DNA from 4 places in the Paenibacillus sp. FSL H8-0261 genome. Region 1 is predicted to be linked to each of the others. Evidence: riboswitches for the same ligand, from Rfam matches in the RefSeq annotation. Region 1 holds a riboswitch; each other region holds the start of a gene.

What was found. A riboswitch is a leader RNA that binds a small molecule or an ion and turns the genes downstream of it on or off. The one in region 1 is predicted to bind cyclic di-AMP.
Region 2: linked by a shared signal. The riboswitch ahead of MHI27_RS25830 (TrkH family potassium uptake protein) and the one ahead of MHI27_RS00540 (C40 family peptidase) in region 1 are both predicted to bind cyclic di-AMP.
Region 3: linked by a shared signal. The riboswitch ahead of MHI27_RS02645 (hypothetical protein) and the one ahead of MHI27_RS00540 (C40 family peptidase) in region 1 are both predicted to bind cyclic di-AMP.
Region 4: linked by a shared signal. The riboswitch ahead of MHI27_RS26285 (alpha/beta fold hydrolase) and the one ahead of MHI27_RS00540 (C40 family peptidase) in region 1 are both predicted to bind cyclic di-AMP.

What each region holds. Positions count from the first base shown of each region.
Region 1 covers NZ_CP150297.1:112,497-117,537, reverse strand. The annotation lists gene MHI27_RS00555 (M1 family metallopeptidase) at 1-1,225, shown strand, start outside; gene MHI27_RS00550 (hypothetical protein) at 1,237-2,067, shown strand; cyclic di-AMP (ydaO/yuaA leader) riboswitch at 2,282-2,420, shown strand; gene MHI27_RS00545 (C40 family peptidase) at 2,474-2,902, shown strand; cyclic di-AMP (ydaO/yuaA leader) riboswitch at 3,262-3,403, shown strand; gene MHI27_RS00540 (C40 family peptidase) at 3,409-3,900, shown strand; gene MHI27_RS00535 (GNAT family N-acetyltransferase) at 4,156-4,641, shown strand; gene MHI27_RS00530 (cytochrome c) at 4,769-5,041, shown strand, end outside.
Region 2 covers NZ_CP150297.1:5,807,449-5,812,489, reverse strand. The annotation lists gene MHI27_RS25835 (CPBP family intramembrane glutamic endopeptidase) at 1-773, opposite strand, end outside; cyclic di-AMP (ydaO/yuaA leader) riboswitch at 1,088-1,267, shown strand; gene MHI27_RS25830 (TrkH family potassium uptake protein) at 1,404-2,699, shown strand; gene MHI27_RS25825 (TrkA family potassium uptake protein) at 2,713-3,381, shown strand; gene MHI27_RS25820 (LysR family transcriptional regulator) at 3,454-4,356, opposite strand; gene MHI27_RS25815 (succinate dehydrogenase cytochrome b558 subunit) at 4,758-5,041, shown strand, end outside.
Region 3 covers NZ_CP150297.1:592,110-597,150, forward strand. The annotation lists gene MHI27_RS02625 (ABC transporter permease) at 1-232, shown strand, start outside; gene MHI27_RS02630 (hypothetical protein) at 269-460, shown strand; gene MHI27_RS02635 (hypothetical protein) at 611-1,063, opposite strand; gene MHI27_RS02640 (hypothetical protein) at 1,103-1,612, opposite strand; gene MHI27_RS02645 (hypothetical protein) at 1,629-2,120, opposite strand; cyclic di-AMP (ydaO/yuaA leader) riboswitch at 2,254-2,419, opposite strand; cyclic di-AMP (ydaO/yuaA leader) riboswitch at 2,841-3,030, shown strand; gene MHI27_RS02650 (hypothetical protein) at 3,221-3,637, shown strand; gene kdpF (K(+)-transporting ATPase subunit F) at 3,764-3,841, shown strand; gene kdpA (potassium-transporting ATPase subunit KdpA) at 3,854-5,041, shown strand, end outside.
Region 4 covers NZ_CP150297.1:5,919,408-5,924,448, reverse strand. The annotation lists gene MHI27_RS26300 (endo-1,4-beta-xylanase) at 1-91, shown strand, start outside; gene MHI27_RS26295 (Nif3-like dinuclear metal center hexameric protein) at 203-997, shown strand; gene MHI27_RS26290 (hypothetical protein) at 1,082-1,255, shown strand; cyclic di-AMP (ydaO/yuaA leader) riboswitch at 1,477-1,661, shown strand; gene MHI27_RS26285 (alpha/beta fold hydrolase) at 1,768-2,577, shown strand; gene selD (selenide, water dikinase SelD) at 2,734-3,792, shown strand; gene mnmH (tRNA 2-selenouridine(34) synthase MnmH) at 3,850-4,887, shown strand; gene MHI27_RS26270 (cysteine desulfurase family protein) at 4,937-5,041, shown strand, end outside.

The DNA of each region.
Region 1 (5,041 bases):
CTTTAATGTAACGATTGCGGTTCCTTCCGACTACACGGTAGCTGCGACCGGATTTCCTGTGAAGAATGCCAAGCTAAAGCAAGATCAGAAAATATATCAGTTCTACGCTGACGATGTCCATGACTTTGCGTGGGCGGCATCCCCTGATTTTACAGTAGCGGAAGAAGCCTTCTCTACGCCAGAAGTGCCTGGTGTACGGATTAAGGTGTATCTCGATCCATTACACAAAGACTTAAAGGAACGATACCTTCAGGCCGCTAAGGCAGCTCTGACCTACTTCAGCAAATGGTATGGTCCTTATCCCTACTCGACTCTGTCTATTATCGTTCCGCCTAAGGAGGGGAATGGGGCTGGAGGAATGGAGTATCCAACACTCATTACAGCGTTTGGAGCCACAGACTCTTCTCCTGACACCTCACTTGAAAGAACCGTCGTTCATGAAATTGGCCATCAATACTTTTACGGCATGGTAGCCAGCAATGAATTCGAAGAGGCTTGGCTAGATGAAAGCTTCACTTCTTATGCTGAAGACAGACTCATGGAGCAAGAATATGGCATCAAAACGAATCTCCCTCTTCAGTCCAGCTTGGTGACCAAATCAGAGCCGCTAAATTTAGAAACATGGAAATATGCCGGGGCAGAATCCTATAGCCGGAATGTGTATATTCGTGGAAAGCTAGTACTTAAGGATATTGAACGCCAAGTAGGCACTAAGGCAATGAACAGCATCATGTCCACTTACGCACGCAAATTCCGTTTCCAGCACCCCACTACGTCTGATTTTCAAAAAGTCATTGAGAAGGTAACCAAAAAATCATGGCAGCCTTATTTCCAAGATTATATTTATGGTGGTGGTGCTCCTGATTTCTCAGTAGATACGATTACGATTAAAAAGAATGGCAACAGCGATGCTCAGAGCTATGAATCCATAGTAAAGATTACAAACAAAGGGAGCCATTACGTTGACGTTCCCATTAAATTCACATTCGCCGATGGCTCTGCTACAGAGCGGGTCTGGAGCGGTGAAGGAGCAGAGACTACCTTCCAATTGTTAAGCGATAAGCTTCTGCTCTCTGCTGAGGTTGATCCTGAGCATACCATTCTGTTAGAAAACAAACATCTTAATAACTTCAGACTGGCGGAAATAGAGCCCAAAACGCTCTCCCGCTGGACATTAAGTGTAACTAAACTAGTTGAAACCGTGCTCGGAACTCTTGTCTGGTGAGGTGAATGATTGTGAGAACATCGATAACCCGCGGCTGGCAAAGCATGAAGGAGCAATTTTATATTCTGATTCTGCTCTTCATCTACCGACTGCTCTGGGGCTACTTTATGTACGGCTTCATCCGATCTGCTATCGTTCCAATTCTACTACGTTATCCAGATAAAGACGCTGGAGGCAGCGGAATGGGCAGACTACTCTATTATGTCGAAGGGCAGTTCAGCTTGAACACAGATCCTGCGATACGTACTTGGTTATGGATGTTCCTAGGGCTTGTTGTCTTACGACTGCTACTCTCCCCCTTCATAAGGGCAGGATTACTGCATGAACTCCATCAGGAGCGAAAAGGAGAGCGTGGCCTGTTCTTTTTTCCCGGTATGAAGCTTTATGGATTTCCAGTGTTTATCTTCAGTCTAATCGAATGGGTGCTGGCTCTACTTCCGTTATACTGGCTTGCTCCAAAAATGTACGGGCTATTCTTGTCCTCCTTTCTGAACTACTCTTTGTTACTTCATCTAGTTCCATACGTATTGGCATGGCTTATATACATCTTTATCGTGCGCCTGTTCCTTCTATATATGCAGTTTGGTTATACCAGCGGCACGGGGATATTCTCCTCCTTATTCATTTGCTTGAAGTCACTGATTCCGGCAATAGGAATTTCAATCGTACTTGGTGCAGCAGGCCTGATCCTTTTGCTAGTGTGCGGAATAACGGGTATCTTCTATCCTGGCCTACCAGCACTTCTTATTCGTCAACTTTCATCACTGCCCTCAACACTCTTCAAAATGTGGGGAATTTCAGCTCAATATCATCTATGGCACAGTAAAGCATTTCCACAATAATTTGAAGCATTACAGAACATAATATAAGAGTCCCGGTTCCTGAATCAGGAGCTGGGACTCTTTCGCGTTATAGACAAATTATGAGGATTTGCAAAATCGTAAAGACTTTGTTACAATAAGTCCTGTTCCATTGGTAACAAGTTTGTAATCATTTGAAACGATTTCTACATAACTTCATGTATTTGTCGTAGTCATGTCGATAAGTCACTATCTGGTGCATAAAACGCCGAATTCCTTGCACCGGGAAGTGGGGGAACCATATTTTGGGTGAATTGATCTCGCTTTGCAGTGATCATAGGGGAACCTTCTACCGAATCCTTAAGCTAACCTCACAGGCATTGGAAGGGGTACAATTTTTTTGAAGAATTTAAGAAAAGCATGCGTCGCTGCGGCGCTAGGACTTGTGATGGCGTTCTCTATTGGTGGAGGAAGTGCCTTTGCAGATTCTAAGATGGACAGTGTTATTTCAAAGACAATTGGAGTTACCTATAAAACCGGAGGCACTAGCACTGCCGGGTTTGACTGTTCTGGATTTACTACGTATGTATTCAAGAAGGTGGGTCTTTCTTTGCCCCGTACTTCAAAAGCTCAATATAATGTCGGAACTCCTGTAGCCAAAAGCAAATTGCGTTCAGGTGACCTAGTTTTCTTTAACACATTGGGCAACGGCGTATCCCATGTCGGCATTTATGTTGGAAACGGAAAATTCGCACAATCATCATCTTCATATGGCGTGACCATAACTTCACTTAGCCAGTCCTACTGGGCCAATCGCTACGTTGGTGCTAAAAGAGTAATGAGTACTTCCTCATATCAAGCTATAGCCTACGATTAATACTTCCCCACAACTATAACCTCATAATTACATTATATAGACCTGGGTTTGATTATTGACTTAATCGAATCCAGGTTTTCTTTTGCCTTATTATATTCTTTACACCTCTAGAACGGACTTTAAACACTTTTATTTGATAAAAATTTCAATAAATATAAAAATTAGTTTAATATTATCGCTTACATATGCATTTTGTCTTTAAAAAAACGAATTTTTCTGCATGATTATGTTAAAAACGATTGCCAAGCGGCACTCTGTTTGTTACAATAACTGCAGTAAGATTTTAGTAACATTTTTGTAATCATTAAGTTGTTATTTACAAAGGTTTTGTCATGTATTGATTACAAGCTATTCCTAATCAACAGTATCAGCCGAGTTTCCTAACTATTAGGAAAACGGGGGAACCAACTTTGGGTGAATTGACCTCCATTTTTAGAGGGGTCATAGGGGACCTTCAACCGAACCCTTAAGCTAACCTCGTAGGCATCCGGAAGGGGTATAAACTTTTGAAGAAGAAGCTAGCAGCAGCAGTACTTAGCTTTTCCATTATTTTCACCATCGGAGCAGGAAGCGCTTTCGCGGATTCCAAAATGGATAAAGTGATCGACAAGACCATCGGAACTAAGTACGTATCCGGCGGCATCTCCACAAATGGATTTGATTGCTCCGGATTTACAATGTATGTATTTGATAAAATTGGTATAAACCTACCACACCAATCAGGTTCCCAGTATCAAATGGGTACTGCTATCTCCCAAGATGATTTAAGATCTGGAGATCTTGTATTCTTCAATACAAGTGGTAAGGGTGTCTCCCATGTTGGTATTTATGTCGGTGAAGGCAAGTTTGCACACGCATCTTCCTCACGCGGTGTAACGATTAGCTCCCTGAGTGATAGCTACTACGTGAAACGCTACATCGGTGCTAAACGAATTATGAGCACGGATGCTTATCATTCTGTTGCTTCTGAGACAGAAGATAATGATGATGTTCAATAAGTAAATCGTACATAGGCTCTTTTCCAAGATGTTGATTCTTGGGGAAGAGCTTGTTTTTTGTCTTATTTAGTATTTACCCCTCTCAGAATTTGTAAAACAATAATCCTCATAAATTTCTGAGTCGACCATGCCTCTTTTTGTATATAATTAGTTACAAGCATAAACGCCTTCGATGTCCTTATAAGGACCATAAGTATTTTAAGCTAGAAATATAAGACATTTAAAGTTCCCCCGTGAAAGGAGGTCCTTGACCTTATGATAAATCCCTCTGTTACTTTTCATGTAGCGACTATGGAGACCAGTCACGCGGAAGAGATTTGCAACTGGGATTACACTGCCCCTTATAATATTTACGGCTGGATGCCGTGGGAGCAAATGCAGGCTCTTGGAATCGAGTTCGGTGACCCTCAGCTACGGAATGAGCAATATGTCTCCATATTAAATGGGCAAGGGATTTTGTGTGGATTCGCGCAGTTGTTTCCAATGGAAGGGGTTGTTCGCTTGGGGATTGGTATGCGCCCTGATCTATGCGGTCAAGGTCTAGGAAAAATATTCATGGATGCAATCGTGCAAGCAGCCTTGCTTCGTTATCCTGAGCGTGAGATTGATCTAGAGGTATTGACCTGGAACCAGCGGGCGATCCGAACTTACCAAAAGTGTGGATTTACGATTACCGATACGTATGAACGCCTAACCCCCACAGGAAACAAACCTTTTTATTGCATGGTCTATGATAAATAATATTAAATTCCATATTTTTCAATGATTTGATGGCATTATCGTTCATTTTTTTGTCACAAACCCTATGATAACGCTTCACCTTGAGCTATAATGTAGGGAGCAGCTTACATAGAAGGGACGAACTGGGATGCAGAAATGGATCATGAGCGGTTTGTTTTTTGCCGCCTGTGCCTTTGCGGTAGTACTTATGTTTACACTTCCAGGTAAAGAAGAGGTAGCTGAACAGAATAAGCCCACGATGCCGGAAGTTCAATTGGATGCAGCAAAAGCGGAAGCAACCGTGAAAGCCAGCTGTATCACCTGTCACGGCGATCAGCTTCAAGGTGGAGTTGGACCTAGCCTTCAAAATGAAGGTAGTCAGCATGATGCTGAAGGAATCTACAGTATCGTCACTAAAGGA
Region 2 (5,041 bases), 1.2 Mb from region 1:
AATAAAGTAAACTTTTCCGCGAGAGAGGTCTGGTCCTTTACATAGGTGGTATGCCAGGCTGGAGCGGTGAATCCTGCTTTAAAGCTGGATACCTGTTCGCCAGTGAAATCGAAATAATAGTGTAGTAAGGATTCGCCGATCTGAACGGAACGATCTGTATACACGAGCCCGTAGTTTCCCGTATTCGATTCAATTTGTAGCTTGGCGGGATTTACATCCCATTCCTGAAGCCAGGGACGGGCAAGATTTTCTTTTTGTGCAAGTGATAAGGTAGTACCCTTGTCCTCTTCTTTTGCACTGGTGGATACATTGTTTGGTAATCCGGTACCTGATCCTTCTGCACCTTGTGTGAAAGCGACAACTGCACCAGTATACATATTGAGGTCAACAGAGATCAGTGGCTCTTGTTCCGCTGAAGGACTAAGTGTTACACGGAAAATGTCAAAAGGATATCGTTGATCCAATTTCTTTTTTGTATAGTCCTCCAAAAGCTTCTCGCGGGACATATAACCATAAAAGGAAGAGTCCGTATCGTACAGTACATTCCACTGATCGGTTGGTGCTTTGGTGTAGTTCAGCTTTTGTTCTGCGAATGATATGGCTTTGTCGCGGGCTTCCGCCTTACTGATGACAGTAGTATCTTCCCCGGCAGGGCTATTTAGCACCGAGGGAGCAATTTGAAACATAATAAATAGAATAAGACCGATAATGCCCGAGATGATGAGCCTCTTGGAGAGGGCACGTTGCTGTAAGGGCTGGCCAACGGGATTCATGTAACGCCTCCTTGTAAACTGACAATGTTATGTTCCATTATAGTATTAGTGCCATGATAGTTACAAAAATCATCGTATATTCTTTTTATGGGTAATAGAGATATTATAGAATAGGTAGCTGAATATATACCATGAATTTAAGGTGATTATTTCTTCATTTTTCATGAAAATCGATGCAATTGCAGGGAAAACACGGAAAAGTGATGAGAAAAGGCACTCTTAGTGGTACATCCTCTCCAAACCGCATTTTTCATATGAATCACCATTAATAGTGTCTTTGTGATTTATCGAAATAACATATATAATTTGTATGCAATTGTATATAGCCGAATTTCAGGTGAAAACGGGGGAACCATAAGAAGTAATGAAAAGATGAGTATACGCCATAGGCGTTGTCTTTATTCATCAGGGGTGAATTTCGTTCTAGGAACGAATAGGGCAGCCTGCACAGTCCGAATCCGTCAGCTAACCTCGTAGGCTAATTTACTGCAGGAACCAAGGGTAGCATTGGTTTTCCAGTGCTTTTTTTGTTGGAATTCTTTAAATTTAGATAAGAGGGTGAGCGTAGTGGCTTCACAGTTTCGCAGGGTTTCTGAATCAAAGTTCCTGAAGCTCTCTCCGCCTCAGATTATGGTGCTTGGTTTTGCATCGATCATTCTGATTGGAGCCTTGCTGCTTATGCTTCCCATTTCAAGTACCAGTGGGAATGTTGTGAGTTTTATTGATGCGTTGTTTACTGCAACATCGGCCACCTGTGTGACAGGACTTGTGGTGCTGGACACCGGGACGACATTCACCATTTTTGGGAAAACCGTAATTATGGTGCTTATCCAGGTTGGTGGCTTAGGGTTTATGACAATGGCGACCTTATTTGCCATGATGATGAAACGCAAAATTTCCTTGCGGGACAGACTGATCCTTCAGGAAGCAATGAACCAAGGCTCTATGGAGGGGATTGTTCGACTGATCCGGAGAGTACTTATTTATTCCTTGGTCATCGAAGGCTGTGCAGCGGTGCTTCTGTCCATACGCTGGGCGTTTGATATGCCACTGGGAAAGGCCATTTATTTTGGAATATTTCATGCGGTGTCTATGTTTAATAATGCTGGATTTGATATTTTCGGGGATTTCCGGAGTTTAACCGATTATGTATATGACCCGCTAGTGAACATCGTGGTGATGTTTCTGATTGTCTCTGGCGGTATTGGTTTTATTGTCATGTCGGATCTGGTGGAGTTTCGTGTCAAACGTAAATTATCTTTGCATAGCAAAGTTGTACTCTCCACCACTGCAGGGCTTATTCTTATCGGCGCTTTGGTTATTTTTATATTTGAATTTACGAATCAGCGCACACTGGGGAATTTAAATTTCGGCGGCAAAATATTATCGGCATTCTTTCAGTCCGTATCGCCCCGAACCGCTGGCGCCAATACGGTGGATATTGCCGGACTGCGGCAAGCCTCACAGTTCTTTATGGTTATTCTTATGTTTATTGGTGCATCTCCAGGATCAACAGGTGGCGGGGTCAAGACTACAACCTTTACGATTATGATTGGTGCAGTAATCGCGATGCTGCGCGGACGTGAAGATGTTGTACTGTTCCGTTACCGGTTGGCGCAGGAGCGTATCTATAAAGCGTTGACGCTAACATTACTCGCTTTGCTATTGGTCCTCACGGTGTCGATGTTACTGTCCACAACAGAGGATAGTAATTTCTTAGCGATATTATTTGAGACGACCTCAGCTTTTGCCACGGTGGGACTAACCATGGGCCTGACACCTGAACTGTCTATCTTCGGCAAGATTCTGATCTGTCTGACGATGTTTGCGGGGCGGCTAGGTCCATTGACATTAGTGTATGCGCTTGGACCAAAACAGGGTAAACCATTGTATAAGCACCCAGAAGGTAAAATAATTATTGGATAGGAGTTAATCCGAAATGAAAGCACAGCAATTTGTAGTAATCGGGTTAGGCCGCTTTGGCTCAAGCCTTGCACTTGAGCTGATGGAAATGGGCTACGAGGTGCTCGGCATTGATCACCATGAGGAGCGTGTGGAGGAAATGAGCGATCACCTGACGCATGCGGTAGTGGCTGATGCTACAGATGAAGGAATTATGCGCTCGCTCGGCGTACGGAACTTTGACTGTGGGATTGTAGCGATTGGTGACAATATGGAACGAAGTATTCTGGCTGCGATTTTGTTAAAAGAGATTGGAGTCAAGCAAGTGGTAGCCAAGGCGATCTCGATCCTTCATGGTCGTGCGTTGTCCAGGCTGGGCGTGGACCGGGTTATTTTTCCGGAGCGGGATATGGGCATTCGTGTAGCACATCAGCTCGTGACACCCAATTTGCTGGATTATATTGAACTGTCCAAGGATTATAAAATCGTCGAGCTAACCGTTCCGTCTTGCATGAACGGGAAAAGCTTGTCAGATTTAAATACAAGAGCGAAATATGGCTGCAGTATTGTTGCCCTGAACCGGGAAAGTGGAATTATAGTGGCTCCAACGGCACATGATCATTTGAGTGAGGGCGACGTTATGGTACTCATTGGTTCTAATGAAAGTATTGATCGATTTGAGGATGAAGTTGTAAACCAAGATTAAATAGAAAAGCCCTCCGTCCTTTACATGGGACGGAGGGCTTTTTTTAATTAAGGCTGCACGCAGAGGTATGTACTATTTCTCTCGTTCCGTTAGAAACATCTCTTCTGTGACCTGCACGAGGCTGCGGGCCGCTGTGCTCAGGCTCCCATCGTCACGGTAAATCAGGCAGGTAGTTCGCTGAGTCTGCTCCAGCTCCTTAATATGCAGAGAGACCAGCCCACCGCCGTTTAACAGCTGCGGACGCAGATAAGACTTGGGCAGTAACGCTGCCACATTGACTGTCGGCAGCAGCCGCACGATGGCTTCGAAGGAGTCAATCTCCATCCGAACGTCTGGATCAATTCCACAGCGCTGGAACAGATCGTCTGTTAGACGTCGGTACCAGGTGCCTTTGGAGAACAGGATCATAGGCAGTCGGGACAGATCATCCATGGTTAGCTTGGTAGATTGATTCAGAGGATGATGCTCAGAAACAACCAGTCGAAGTTGATCCTCAAACAGAGAAATACAGCGCAGTCCAGGTTCTTGAATAGAGGAAGCGATCAGACCTATATCTGACTTTCCTTCACTGACAGAGGAGACAATTTCATGTGTTCGGCCTGTGATTAGCTTCAGCTCCGCAGTTGGGTATTTCTCCATATATGCGTTAACTAGTGGAGGCAGAGTGGTCTGCAGTGAGGTAAGTGACGCCCCTAAGGTGACGAGCTTAGGCTCGCCTTCTTTGTATTTTGACAATGCCTCCAGAAATTTAGAGCGCTGCTGCCGTTGTTCAAGTGCGTAGGAATAAGTAAGACGCCCAACCTCGGTTAACTCCAGACGCTTGCCATAACGATTAAATAGCGCGACACCCAGTCGTTCTTCCAGCTTGGAGATTTTACGAGATAGGGCAGGTTGGGACAGATTGAGCTGGCGGGAGGCCCGATTCAAGCTGGAGTGCTCCACAACCGCTGCAAAAACATCTAAATCGTCAAACATATTTATGATCCTCTCGTAGTGCAATCTATAAACAGTAGTGATGAAATTCATAGCCATGAAGACAATACTTCTTGCTCCATAAGGAAATAAAAGATTTGTCGGAAAATGTTGTTTCTCTAAATGAGAATTATTATCATATAAAATCTATTCTTATGCGTTTATTGTATAACGTTTAATAATTAGATTGCAATTCCCTTATAAGGGAAAAAGGAGTAACATGAAAAGTGACACAAGATATTCACATTTTGTGAAAAAGAAAACAAAGTCCGGAAAACCAAGGATAGCGGTAAATATAGACGTTTTGTCATGACATATTCTACGTTATCCTGTGTCAAATGTAGTTCCGGCGGTGAATACACAATAATGAAAACGCTGTTTTAATCGGAAAGGGGTTACTTTGTATGAAAGGATTTTATTCCAGAAAGATTCATTCCTTGCTAGGCGTTATCCCGCTTGGAGCTTTCTTCATTGAGCACATGATGACGAATTTTGCGGCTGTAGAGGGTGGCGCTTCCGGTTTCACTGACAGCGTGATATGGCTGAATAGCCTGCCGCTTGTCTTCTTCCTGGAATTGTTCGGTATATGGCTACCTCTGCTGTACCATGGCGTATATGGACTGTATATTGCCTATCAATCCAAGCCGAACTTGAACCGTTTCAACATTGAAAGAAACTGGCGTTATAC
Region 3 (5,041 bases), 480 kb from region 1:
GGTTAAGGTAGCGAGTTATGTACCGTTCACCTCTCCATTGACCATGCTGCTCCGAATTGGTGTTGGTGAAGTAGCGATCTGGCAAGTTATTGTATCATTAGCCATCCTGCTTGTTACCACGTTCATCTTTGGATGGTTGGCTGCCAAGATCTATCGCACAGGCGTATTGATGTACGGCAAACGTCCAAGTATTAAAGAGATCAGAAAAGCGATGAAGGCTTACAAGATCTAAGTGGCTTCATATATAAACTTTTAAGGAGTGGTAATCATGACTAAAAGTGAACAATACAATATGATGCTTTTAATGAGTTCGGTATCTCTGGCTACGGTTAGTAGAATGCTCCATTCAGATGGATCCGCTGTTATGGATTTCACTCAGGGTGTATTGACTGGGATTGCCATGGTAGGGATGATTGCGGGATTGTGGATGTACGGTAAGGCGCGTAAGAGCAAAGCGTAATAGTAGGGAAAGGAAGCCGCGGCAGATGCCGTGGCTTTTTTCTTTTTTGTGTACGTATCGTAAAAGTTATTTGGAAGATAGTTGCGGACTCCAGGGCTCCTGAGTCCAATATATCCTCCGTACACTCAAATGTCGTTTCCTTTTGAGGGATTAGACAACGGATAGATTACTACTAGGCAGCAAATCCTCTGGAGCAGTCAGTTGCTCCCGCACACGCCTAAGCTGCGCTTTTAGTACAGGAACACTCTTTTGCAGGATGATGCTTATTTGAGGTAAAGATAGCTTTAGGCCATACCACATCGTTTTTATAAGCTGTTCCTCCCAAGGCAACGCCTTGGCAGACAGAAGAGACCGGCGTGCGTAATAATCGGCGCATTGTCGGATACAAGAGCGGTAAGCTTCGATAGAGAATAGCTGGCTGTCGAAGCTTTTTTGACGGAATATTTTATGAAGCTCTTTAAAAGTACGGATAGTAACCTCCTCAGCTTCTGCTGATTGTTGTAACAACATGGAACTGAGCATATAGATATCATTCGTACACTTCTGAACACACTCTGCAAATATAGTTCTACGGGGGGATTCGGCAGGTAAGGGGTCAGGCATGATAAACACGATCCTTTCAGAATTGTTTATGGGATGAACCTATAATATAGAAAAGTAAGAAATGGATTTGTTGATAAGCTCGGCGGTATCAGGTTCTGGATAACTATGTTTTTGAAGCGCAACACTGGATGGTTTATAATATAGCCGCCCTCCTTTGGAATCTCTCCCACCAGCGACAGCTCTGTACAGACGACCTTGTTCAATGTGCCCTGCCAAGGATTTACCCTGCAGCTTGGCTTTTAAATCCTGTAAAGCACCTTGTACTAGCTCAAACTGAGTCTGATCCCACTCTGAACCATGGGTACGTACTTTATCTATCGCTTCCTCTAGCCGGCAATGGTATATCATTCTGAGAAAAGAACTCCATTTAATAAGATCGAAAGTTTTGGTATTGGCAGAGATAAGACATGCCCCCCAGCTGCTACCTCCTTTACAGGTAAGTTTCAGGATGCCATAACGGCTGCCTTGATCAGCCTCCATTCCATAATGAATAGGCTCAGGTGAATCAAAGACGAATACTTCTATGCGAGATAGTCTTCGCTGGTCCATGACAGTTTTCTCCTCCTTAGGTTTCCAAAAGCTTAAGATCTACATGGTGAATGTCATTAGCCTTCTCTATACAGGCGAGCATTTCAGCTTCATTCTCACAGACTGCGGCATGCTCCAGCCATAGTCCGAATTTCTGTTTGCGTATAACGGATAAATGTAAGGGGAAGGTGTTGCGGGATCTCATTACGTACCAACCGACAGCAACATCTTTCCACGGTTCCTTAAAGGCGGTGAGCCACGGAAAACGTTGGTGTGCTGACCAATCCTGCAGCTGTTGCTTTTCTCGGATATTTTTATATATTTCGTATATAATTGTTCGGTCCATACAGTATTCACAGGTAGATGGGCTGCTGAAATGGCGAAGTGATTCAATCTGCTTCTGACCAAAAGCATAGCCGACAATAGTTCTGTGATGATCCTCTTCGAACCACAACGCTCCAAAGCAAACATAATTTAGACTTATCGGCTCAAGTAGCCCTTGCTGAGTTCCCCAATAATAGTGTTTCATTCCTTTCACCCCGTCCAGCATGCTATCACCCTATAGATTCAGGTAACGCAAAAACCGCAGCAAGAGGAGGACCTCTGCTGCGGTTTTGGAATACAGGTATACACACACCTGTGCCAAAGCGTGGCGGATCAAGGGTCTCTCTCTTTACGCTTACGAGGTTAGCTGTCGGATTCGGACGGTGAGAGTCGCCCTACCTATGTGAGACTTGAACAGTCTCCTTCGGATTCACCCCAAGTAGGCCATGTGGCCTGATGGTTCCCCCGTTCCCTGCAAATGCAGGAACTCAGCGTTGAATGTATTTCGTGAAATAGATTCAACCCGAATCATACTCTTTTCAAGGTGTTTCTGTAAAAACAGAAAGTGTTCTTTTGAGCGCAATTTAAACCAAATCCTGCCTACTACGACGGAAAAGGGAACCAAATAGGTATTTATTGCGAGTTATCGGGCTTCTTCCTCGCTTAATCTCGACTTCTTGTTTTCTTACCTACTAAAGGCGATTTTTTGAGATTTCTACATTTGTGGTGAATAAAATCACATGGTATGCCCGCTTTTCGCTAATGGATTAAAACTCGAGTAAACAAGAGATATAGAGAGATTGGATATCAAGTAAGCGCTATCCAACGCGAAAATAGTTTTTAATTTGCATTATTTTGGCATCAATCAGGTTTTACAATTCTTCCTGCATAAGGGTATGATTACTCCTGTTTCAACAACAATCGAATATTTGATCCGCTTAATTTCCGATAAGGAAAGCGGGGGAACCAACAATCGGCAGACGATGTGAGAGTCGGAAGCCGGTTATGGGGTGAATCCTGTAGAAGATGCGAGTGAGCTCGCATCTATACAGGTAGGGCGACTCTCACCGCCCGAATCCGACAGCTAACCTCGTAAGCGTATGGAGAGAGGATGAGTGCAATGTGACCGCTAGCGAGCCACAGAGGAGAATCCTTTGTGGCTTTTTGCTGTGCTTTTTTAAGCAAAGCATTTATGGAAAACCTCACGAAGAGGTCGTTATATTCATCATTAGCGGTAGCTTTTCTTTCAAGATCAGGGTGATCAAGCTCTGATCTTACAAGCAAAGCATTTGAGGAGAATAAGAGATGACAGATCAGAATGAATATGTACTGGTATGTGCGCCAACGAAGGCAGGCGAACATTTTATTAAGCTTCTAAAATTCAGAGGCATTAAGATGGCCGGATTGACCAACAACTTGCCTGAGAAGGCCCTACTCGAAGAGATGGGGATTGAACAAGTCGTTCTAGTTGATACCCGCCATCAGAATACTTGGTTTCGCCCGCCGTTCCCGGTAGGACGGGTATATCTGTTCGAGAGCAGCTTTACGTTATGCTGCCGCTACATTCAGATGTGCCGCACCTGGACGACACAGCCGATTTTTGTAATCACAAGCTCAATAAATCCTAGATTGGTCTATAAAAGACTTGGTGCAAGTTATGTAATCTATTCTCATAGTGGTGATGCTGATTTTCTAATCGATAAATCACCTCATCAAGGATAAAAGAAGGAGTGCGGGAGATATGATGGATCTGTATATGGTGGCTTCGTTAGCTGTAATTTACGGGTTGTTTTATGGATTTATGCGCTGGTGCGCAGGTGTAGTTGAGGATACAGGGAGGGATAAGCTGTGATTCTAGTAATCGCTGTTACCCTACTGTTGTTTGTATATCTGGTTTACGCATTGATTCATCCGGAGAAATTTTAAGGAGGGGCATTCATGGGCATTTTGCAAATAGTGGCTGTAATCGTAATTCTTATCTTGCTGGTTAAGCCGATGGGCACGTATTTATATTATGTGTTTTCTAATGAACCGAACCGTACGGATCGATGGTTTGGAGGCATGGAAAAAGGAATTTATAAGCTGATCGGCCTGAAAAAACGGGACGGTATGTCCTGGAAGAAGTATGCGCTCAGCTTTGTTTTAACGAATATCGTACTGGTTACTTTCAGCTATATCTTTCTTCGATTGCAGCGGGGTTTACCGCTAAATCCGAATGGAATTGCGGATATGGAACAGACGCTTTCGTTCAATACGGTGATCAGCTTTATGACTAATACAAACCTGCAGCATTACAGCGGGGAGACGGGACTTTCGTATTTTTCACAAATGGCTGTCATCACGATGATGATGTTCACATCTGCAGCGAGCGGATTTTCTGTTGCGGTTGCCTTTGTCAGAGGAATCACGGGACGGAAATCAGTCGGGAACTTCTTCGAGGATTTCGTCAAAGCACATATTCGTGTGTTCATTCCGCTAGCTTTGTTAGTTTCATTGGTGCTGGTAGGACTGCATGTGCCACAAACGCTCAAGCCATCACTTGAAGTCACTACACTAGAGGGCCAAACACAACAAATTGCTATCGGTCCAGTAGCTTCTTTGGAATCGATCAAACATCTGGGCACGAATGGTGGCGGCTTCTTCGGGGCCAATTCATCCCATCCTTTTGAGAACCCTAATCCACTTACGAACGTTCTGGAGATTCTCTCTATGTGGATGCTGCCAGCTTCGCTCCCTTATATGTACGGATTGTTTGCCAAGAACAAACGTCAGGGCTGGGTAATTTTTACCGCAATGATGACCTTGTTTGTTCTGCTATTAAGCCTAAACTTCTATGCTGAATCAAAAGGTAATCCGGCGATCAATGCACTAGGAATCGAATCTTCACAAGGTAGCATGGAAGGTAAAGAGGTGCGCTTCGGCATACCGCAGTCTTCCTTGTTTACTTCAGTAACAACCGCAGCTACGACAGGTAGTGTTAACAATATGCATGATACGCTGACGCCGCTGGGAGGCATTACGCCTCTTGCACTGATGATGCTCAACAATGTCTTCGGTGGTAAAGGTGTCGGACTGATCAATATGCTGATGTATGCGATTCTGGGTGTCTTCCTGTGCGGTCTGATG
Region 4 (5,041 bases), 1.1 Mb from region 1:
TGGGCGGAAGAACTGGCCGTTCCTATTCGATGAAGGGCATAAGCCGAAGCCAGCTTTCCATCGAATTATCACCTCTGCCACGAAATCATAGAGTGGGCAAGCTGCTCAAATAATGAACTGTGAACCCGTCCTTTTATCGATTAAGGGCGGGTTATTTATAAGTTGATAGATTAGTAGTATGGATCTCAAAGGGCGGATTAAAGTGAGCGTGACAATTAGAACGATTCTGGAAGATTTAATAGGAGCCATGGAACAGATAGATGGGACTGTGGATACTCTTAAGCCGGGGAATCCGGAAATGGTGATTACAGGTATGGTTACGGCATTTTGCGCTACGCAATATGTTGTGGAACGAGCGGTTGCTATGAACGCCAATTTGTTGATCACACATGAAGGTGTGTTTTACAGTCATCATGAGACGAGCAAGTGGTTAGAGGCTGACCCTGTGTCTCGCGCGAAACGGAGTTTGATTGAGCGTTCTGAACTGGCTATTTTTCGTTATCATGATTATTGGCATCGGCATCAACCGGATGGAATCATGGTGGGCTTGCTACGAGAGCTTGAATGGTCAGCCTATGTGGTTGAGCAGCAATCCACTGCTACAATCCTATCGATTCCAGCTATGACGGTAAGTGAAGCGGCTCTGTATATAAAAAGAAAGCTAGGCATCTCCTATGTACGTGCTGCCGGAGACCTATCCCAGACATGCAGACAAGTGGGGATATTAGTAGGTTACAGAGGAGGTGGGACGATGGCTATTCCTCTTTTTAATCAGCATAATCTTGATTTAATTATTGCTGGCGAGGGCCCCGAATGGGAAACTCCAGAATATGTGAGGGATGCTGTCCACCAAGGCAGATCAAAAGCGCTGATTATGTTAGGTCATGCGGAAAGTGAAGCTCCAGGAATGAAATATTTAGCTGAAGTTCTGGCACAGAAATACCCAATGATTCCCACTTATTTTATTGCTGAACAACCGGTCTATCAGCTGGTTTAATTCGTATAAACCGAAATGAAGAATAAATTTGCATATTATGGAGAAAATGATTGGAAACCAGGTCACTGAGAAAGGAGTGTTTCAATGGAAATTCCTTTGGAGGCTGATGAAGTGTTAAGTCGTATCAAAAAGCTTCAAACCGATGGAAGCTCGATCAGCAAAAAACAAGTGAAGCAAAGCGATCCTGATCTTATGAGAAGTGCGCTGTTCTTTTTTCCGAGCTGGGAGCATGCATTGAAAAACGCCGATCTGTTGTAGCCATATGATTGTATAACGAAGCCGAGTGGTTCAGGGATTGATCTCTGATGGCCGCTCGGCTTTTTTTAGATATATTGAGTAAACAAGAGCAAAAGAAAGAGAAAACGAAGTGTATGCTCAATATGAAATGAAAAGCATGGCTTTCAACATTATTTTGCCCACGGCTCAACTTTACAAGAAACCTTACACGGAGTATGATTCATCACATAACTGACAATTACATAAGAAGTCCGCTTAATTTCCGTTAAGGAAAGCGGGGGAACCAACAACTGGGAACCAGTGTAACAATCGGTACTAGTTATGGGGTGAATCCTGTTCCAGGTGCATAAATGCATCCATGCAGGTAGGGCAACTCTCACTGCCCGAATCCGACAGCTAACCTCGTAAGCGTATGGAGAGAGGATGAATGGCGTATTTGATGATGAATAGCCACAGAGAATCCCTCTGTGGTTTTTTGCTGCGTTAAAAAGCAGATATAGTTGTAGAACCTATCTATGAAAGAGGTGTTAACTTTGCCTATTGCTAAACTGAATGGAACTTCGCTCTATTACGAAATCAATGGAACAGGGGCTCCGGTTGTGTTTATCCATGGACATGGATTAACACATAGTATGTTCAAGCCACAATTGGAGTATTTTTCTGATAAATATAAAGTGATTCTGTGTGATTTACGGGGGAATGGCAAATCAGGTGAATTACTGCAGGCCCCAAACGAGATTATTGAAACCCAATGTCTAGATATAATTATGCTATTAAATGATTTGGGTATTCGTGAGGCTGTTTTTGTTGGGAGTGCCTATGGGGGGCTCGTCGTTCAGCATATTGCGAAACAATATCCAGAACGAGTAAAAGCGATTGTTGTCGCGGATAGCTTTTGTAGAAGTCAGGCGTCAACGATAATCGGTAAAATCCAGCTTATGGCTGCTTATTGTAGCTGGTTAATGTATTACGCTCCAAGTGAGCTTGTACTGCCTTCGATTCGTATGATGTACCGGGAACGCTGGAATCTGGCTTATAACGAGATTAGAAGAGGACTTCTCGATAAACGTCCACGGGAATTGTATCGGCAAAGGCTGGCTACGAGCCATGTGGATTACACTAGATGCTTAAAGTCTTTTAAGCGTCCCGCCTTATGTATTGTAGGTGACTTTAGTGAATTTGGAGTTAATTGTATGAAGGATATGGTGTCTCAGCTGCCACATGCTCAGTTAGTGATCATCCCTAACGCATTAGATCCTAGTAATCTGTGTCAGCCGGAGAAATTTAATGCTATACTTCAGCGGTTTTTGGAGAAACAGCAGGAAACTCAGCAGATTAGTTGAACTTAGTGGTAAGTGAGAAATGAGGGGCGTCCCATAGCCGGGGAGTATGTACTGGCTACGGGGCGTTCTTCTGTATGTCTGTATTTTGTACAATGCTGTCTACTGATGTAAGATTAAAGTTATTCGATACTAACTATCTAAAGGAGCTGAGTCATGATGTCTCAAGCCGAAACCATAAAATTGACCTCATTATCTTCAAAAGGGGGCTGCGGCTGCAAAATCGGTCCCGCCGATCTCATGCAGGTTATTCGCAGTCTACCACCAACCGTTCCTAATCCGGATCTACTTGTGGGTCTTGATACCAGTGATGACGCTGGGGTATATCGATTAAGTGATGATCTGGCGTTAGTGCAAACTGTTGATTTTTTCACGCCGATCGTGGACGACCCTTATTCCTTTGGGCAAATTGCAGCAGCTAATGCGTTAAGTGATATTTATGCTATGGGCGGTAAGCCGCTTACGGTGCTTAATATTGTGGCCTTCCCTATTTCTGTTCTGGACAAAAGCATTCTCGGTGACATTTTGCGCGGTGCAGCAGATAAAGTGCAGGAAGCAGGAGCAACGCTTGTGGGCGGACATTCCATCGACGATAAAGAGCCTAAATTTGGATTGGCCGTTACGGGCCTTGTGCATCCGGACAAAGTAAGAACGAATGCAGGTGCGCAGGCAGGAGATAAGCTGATTTTGACTAAACCTATCGGTGTGGGCATCTTAACGACTTCTATTAAAAAGGATCAGCTATCCCCAGAAGAAACTACACGCCTTACGACAGTCATGTCTACACTGAATAAAAAAGCGGCAGAAATCATGGAGCCCTATGATGTACATGCTTGTACAGATGTTACCGGATTTGGGTTGCTTGGACATGCCTCGGAAATGGCAAAAGGGAGCAATCACGGACTGATTATTCGTCAAGGCGATGTACCGATGCTGCCAAGAGTAAGAGAGCTCGCGGAGCAGGGCTTTGTTCCAGGCGGCACTAAGAATAACTTTGCTCATTTGGAGGGCAGTATTCTTTATCCGGAAGAGATGGACCAATTAAGCCGCTATATTCTGTGTGATGCTGTGACTTCCGGTGGATTGCTGATCTCTGTTGCTCCTGAACAAAGTGAGGATTTGCTAAAAGAGTTAGTAGATGCAGGTGTAGAAGCAGCATTGATCGGAGAGGTAACGGAAGAACATCCGGGTCAGATTGCAGTTATAGCTGCGCAATAAAGTTGGAGTTCAGCTTAGAGGCGACCTAAGAAGTTAGCCACCAGAGGAGAGAGCGCATTGTTTCAGGATATTACACTGGAAGAACTAAGAGTGTTAAAGAATAAGAAGCAGATCACCGTTATCGACGTTCGATCTCCTTCTGAATATAAAGATGCAACGCTGCCGGATAGCTTGAATATTCCCTTTTTTGATGATGAGGAACGGGCTGAAGTAGGTACGTTGTATAAACAGACAAGTGTGCAGGCTGCGAAAGAACGCGGTTTGGAGATTGCTGCTGCGAAGCTACCTTCCTTTGTCAAAGAATTTGCTGCGATTCAAGGGGACAAGGCTGTATTCTGCTGGAGGGGAGGTATGCGCAGCCGTACAACTGCGACCGTACTTTCTTTAATGGATATTCACGCTTACCGATTGATTGGCGGCTATAAAGCTTACCGTAAATGGGTACTCGATGAACTGGAGTCCTATGAATTCAAGGCGAAGCCTTATGTCATTCATGGAAATACGGGTACAGGTAAAACAAACCTGCTGCACCGCCTGAAGGCACAGAGCTATCCTGTTTTGGATTTGGAAGGAATGGCAGGTCACCGCGGTTCTATCTTTGGCGAGATCGGACTTCATGCAAACAATCAAAAAACGTTCGATAGTCTTCTTATGGAGGAATTAATTAAGCTTGGGGATGCTCCTTATGTACTGTTTGAAGCGGAGAGCAAAAAGATTGGGAAGGTCGTAATGCCCCCATTCATGGCCGAGCAGAAGGAGATTGGAACACAAATTTGGATTGAGATGCCACTACAAGCCAGAGTGCAGCAAATCCTTGAGGATTATCGACCAGAAGAATATAAAGAACAGTGCATTTCAGCATTTCGAAGTATCAAATCGCGAATTCATATCCCCATTGCGGCGGAAATCGAGCGTTGCTTGCAAGCTGATATGTTCGGAGAGGCTGTTGCGCTGCTGTTAGAATACTACTATGATCCTAAATACGATTATACGTCTACTCAGTATGAAGGCATTGAGAGAGTTACCTTTAAGGTGAACAATTTGGATGAAGCTGAGGCTGCGGTAATCTCTTTTTTAAGTAATCAGAAGGTATAAGCTTTATGTATCGTAGTATGAGGGGTTTAGAGGAGGCTCGGCTTAACAAATGATCTATTTAGACTATAACGCTACAACACCTGTAGATAAGGAAGTAGCAGAGGTTATGATTCCTTATCTTTATGGTCATTTTGGCAATCCTTCAAGCAGTCAT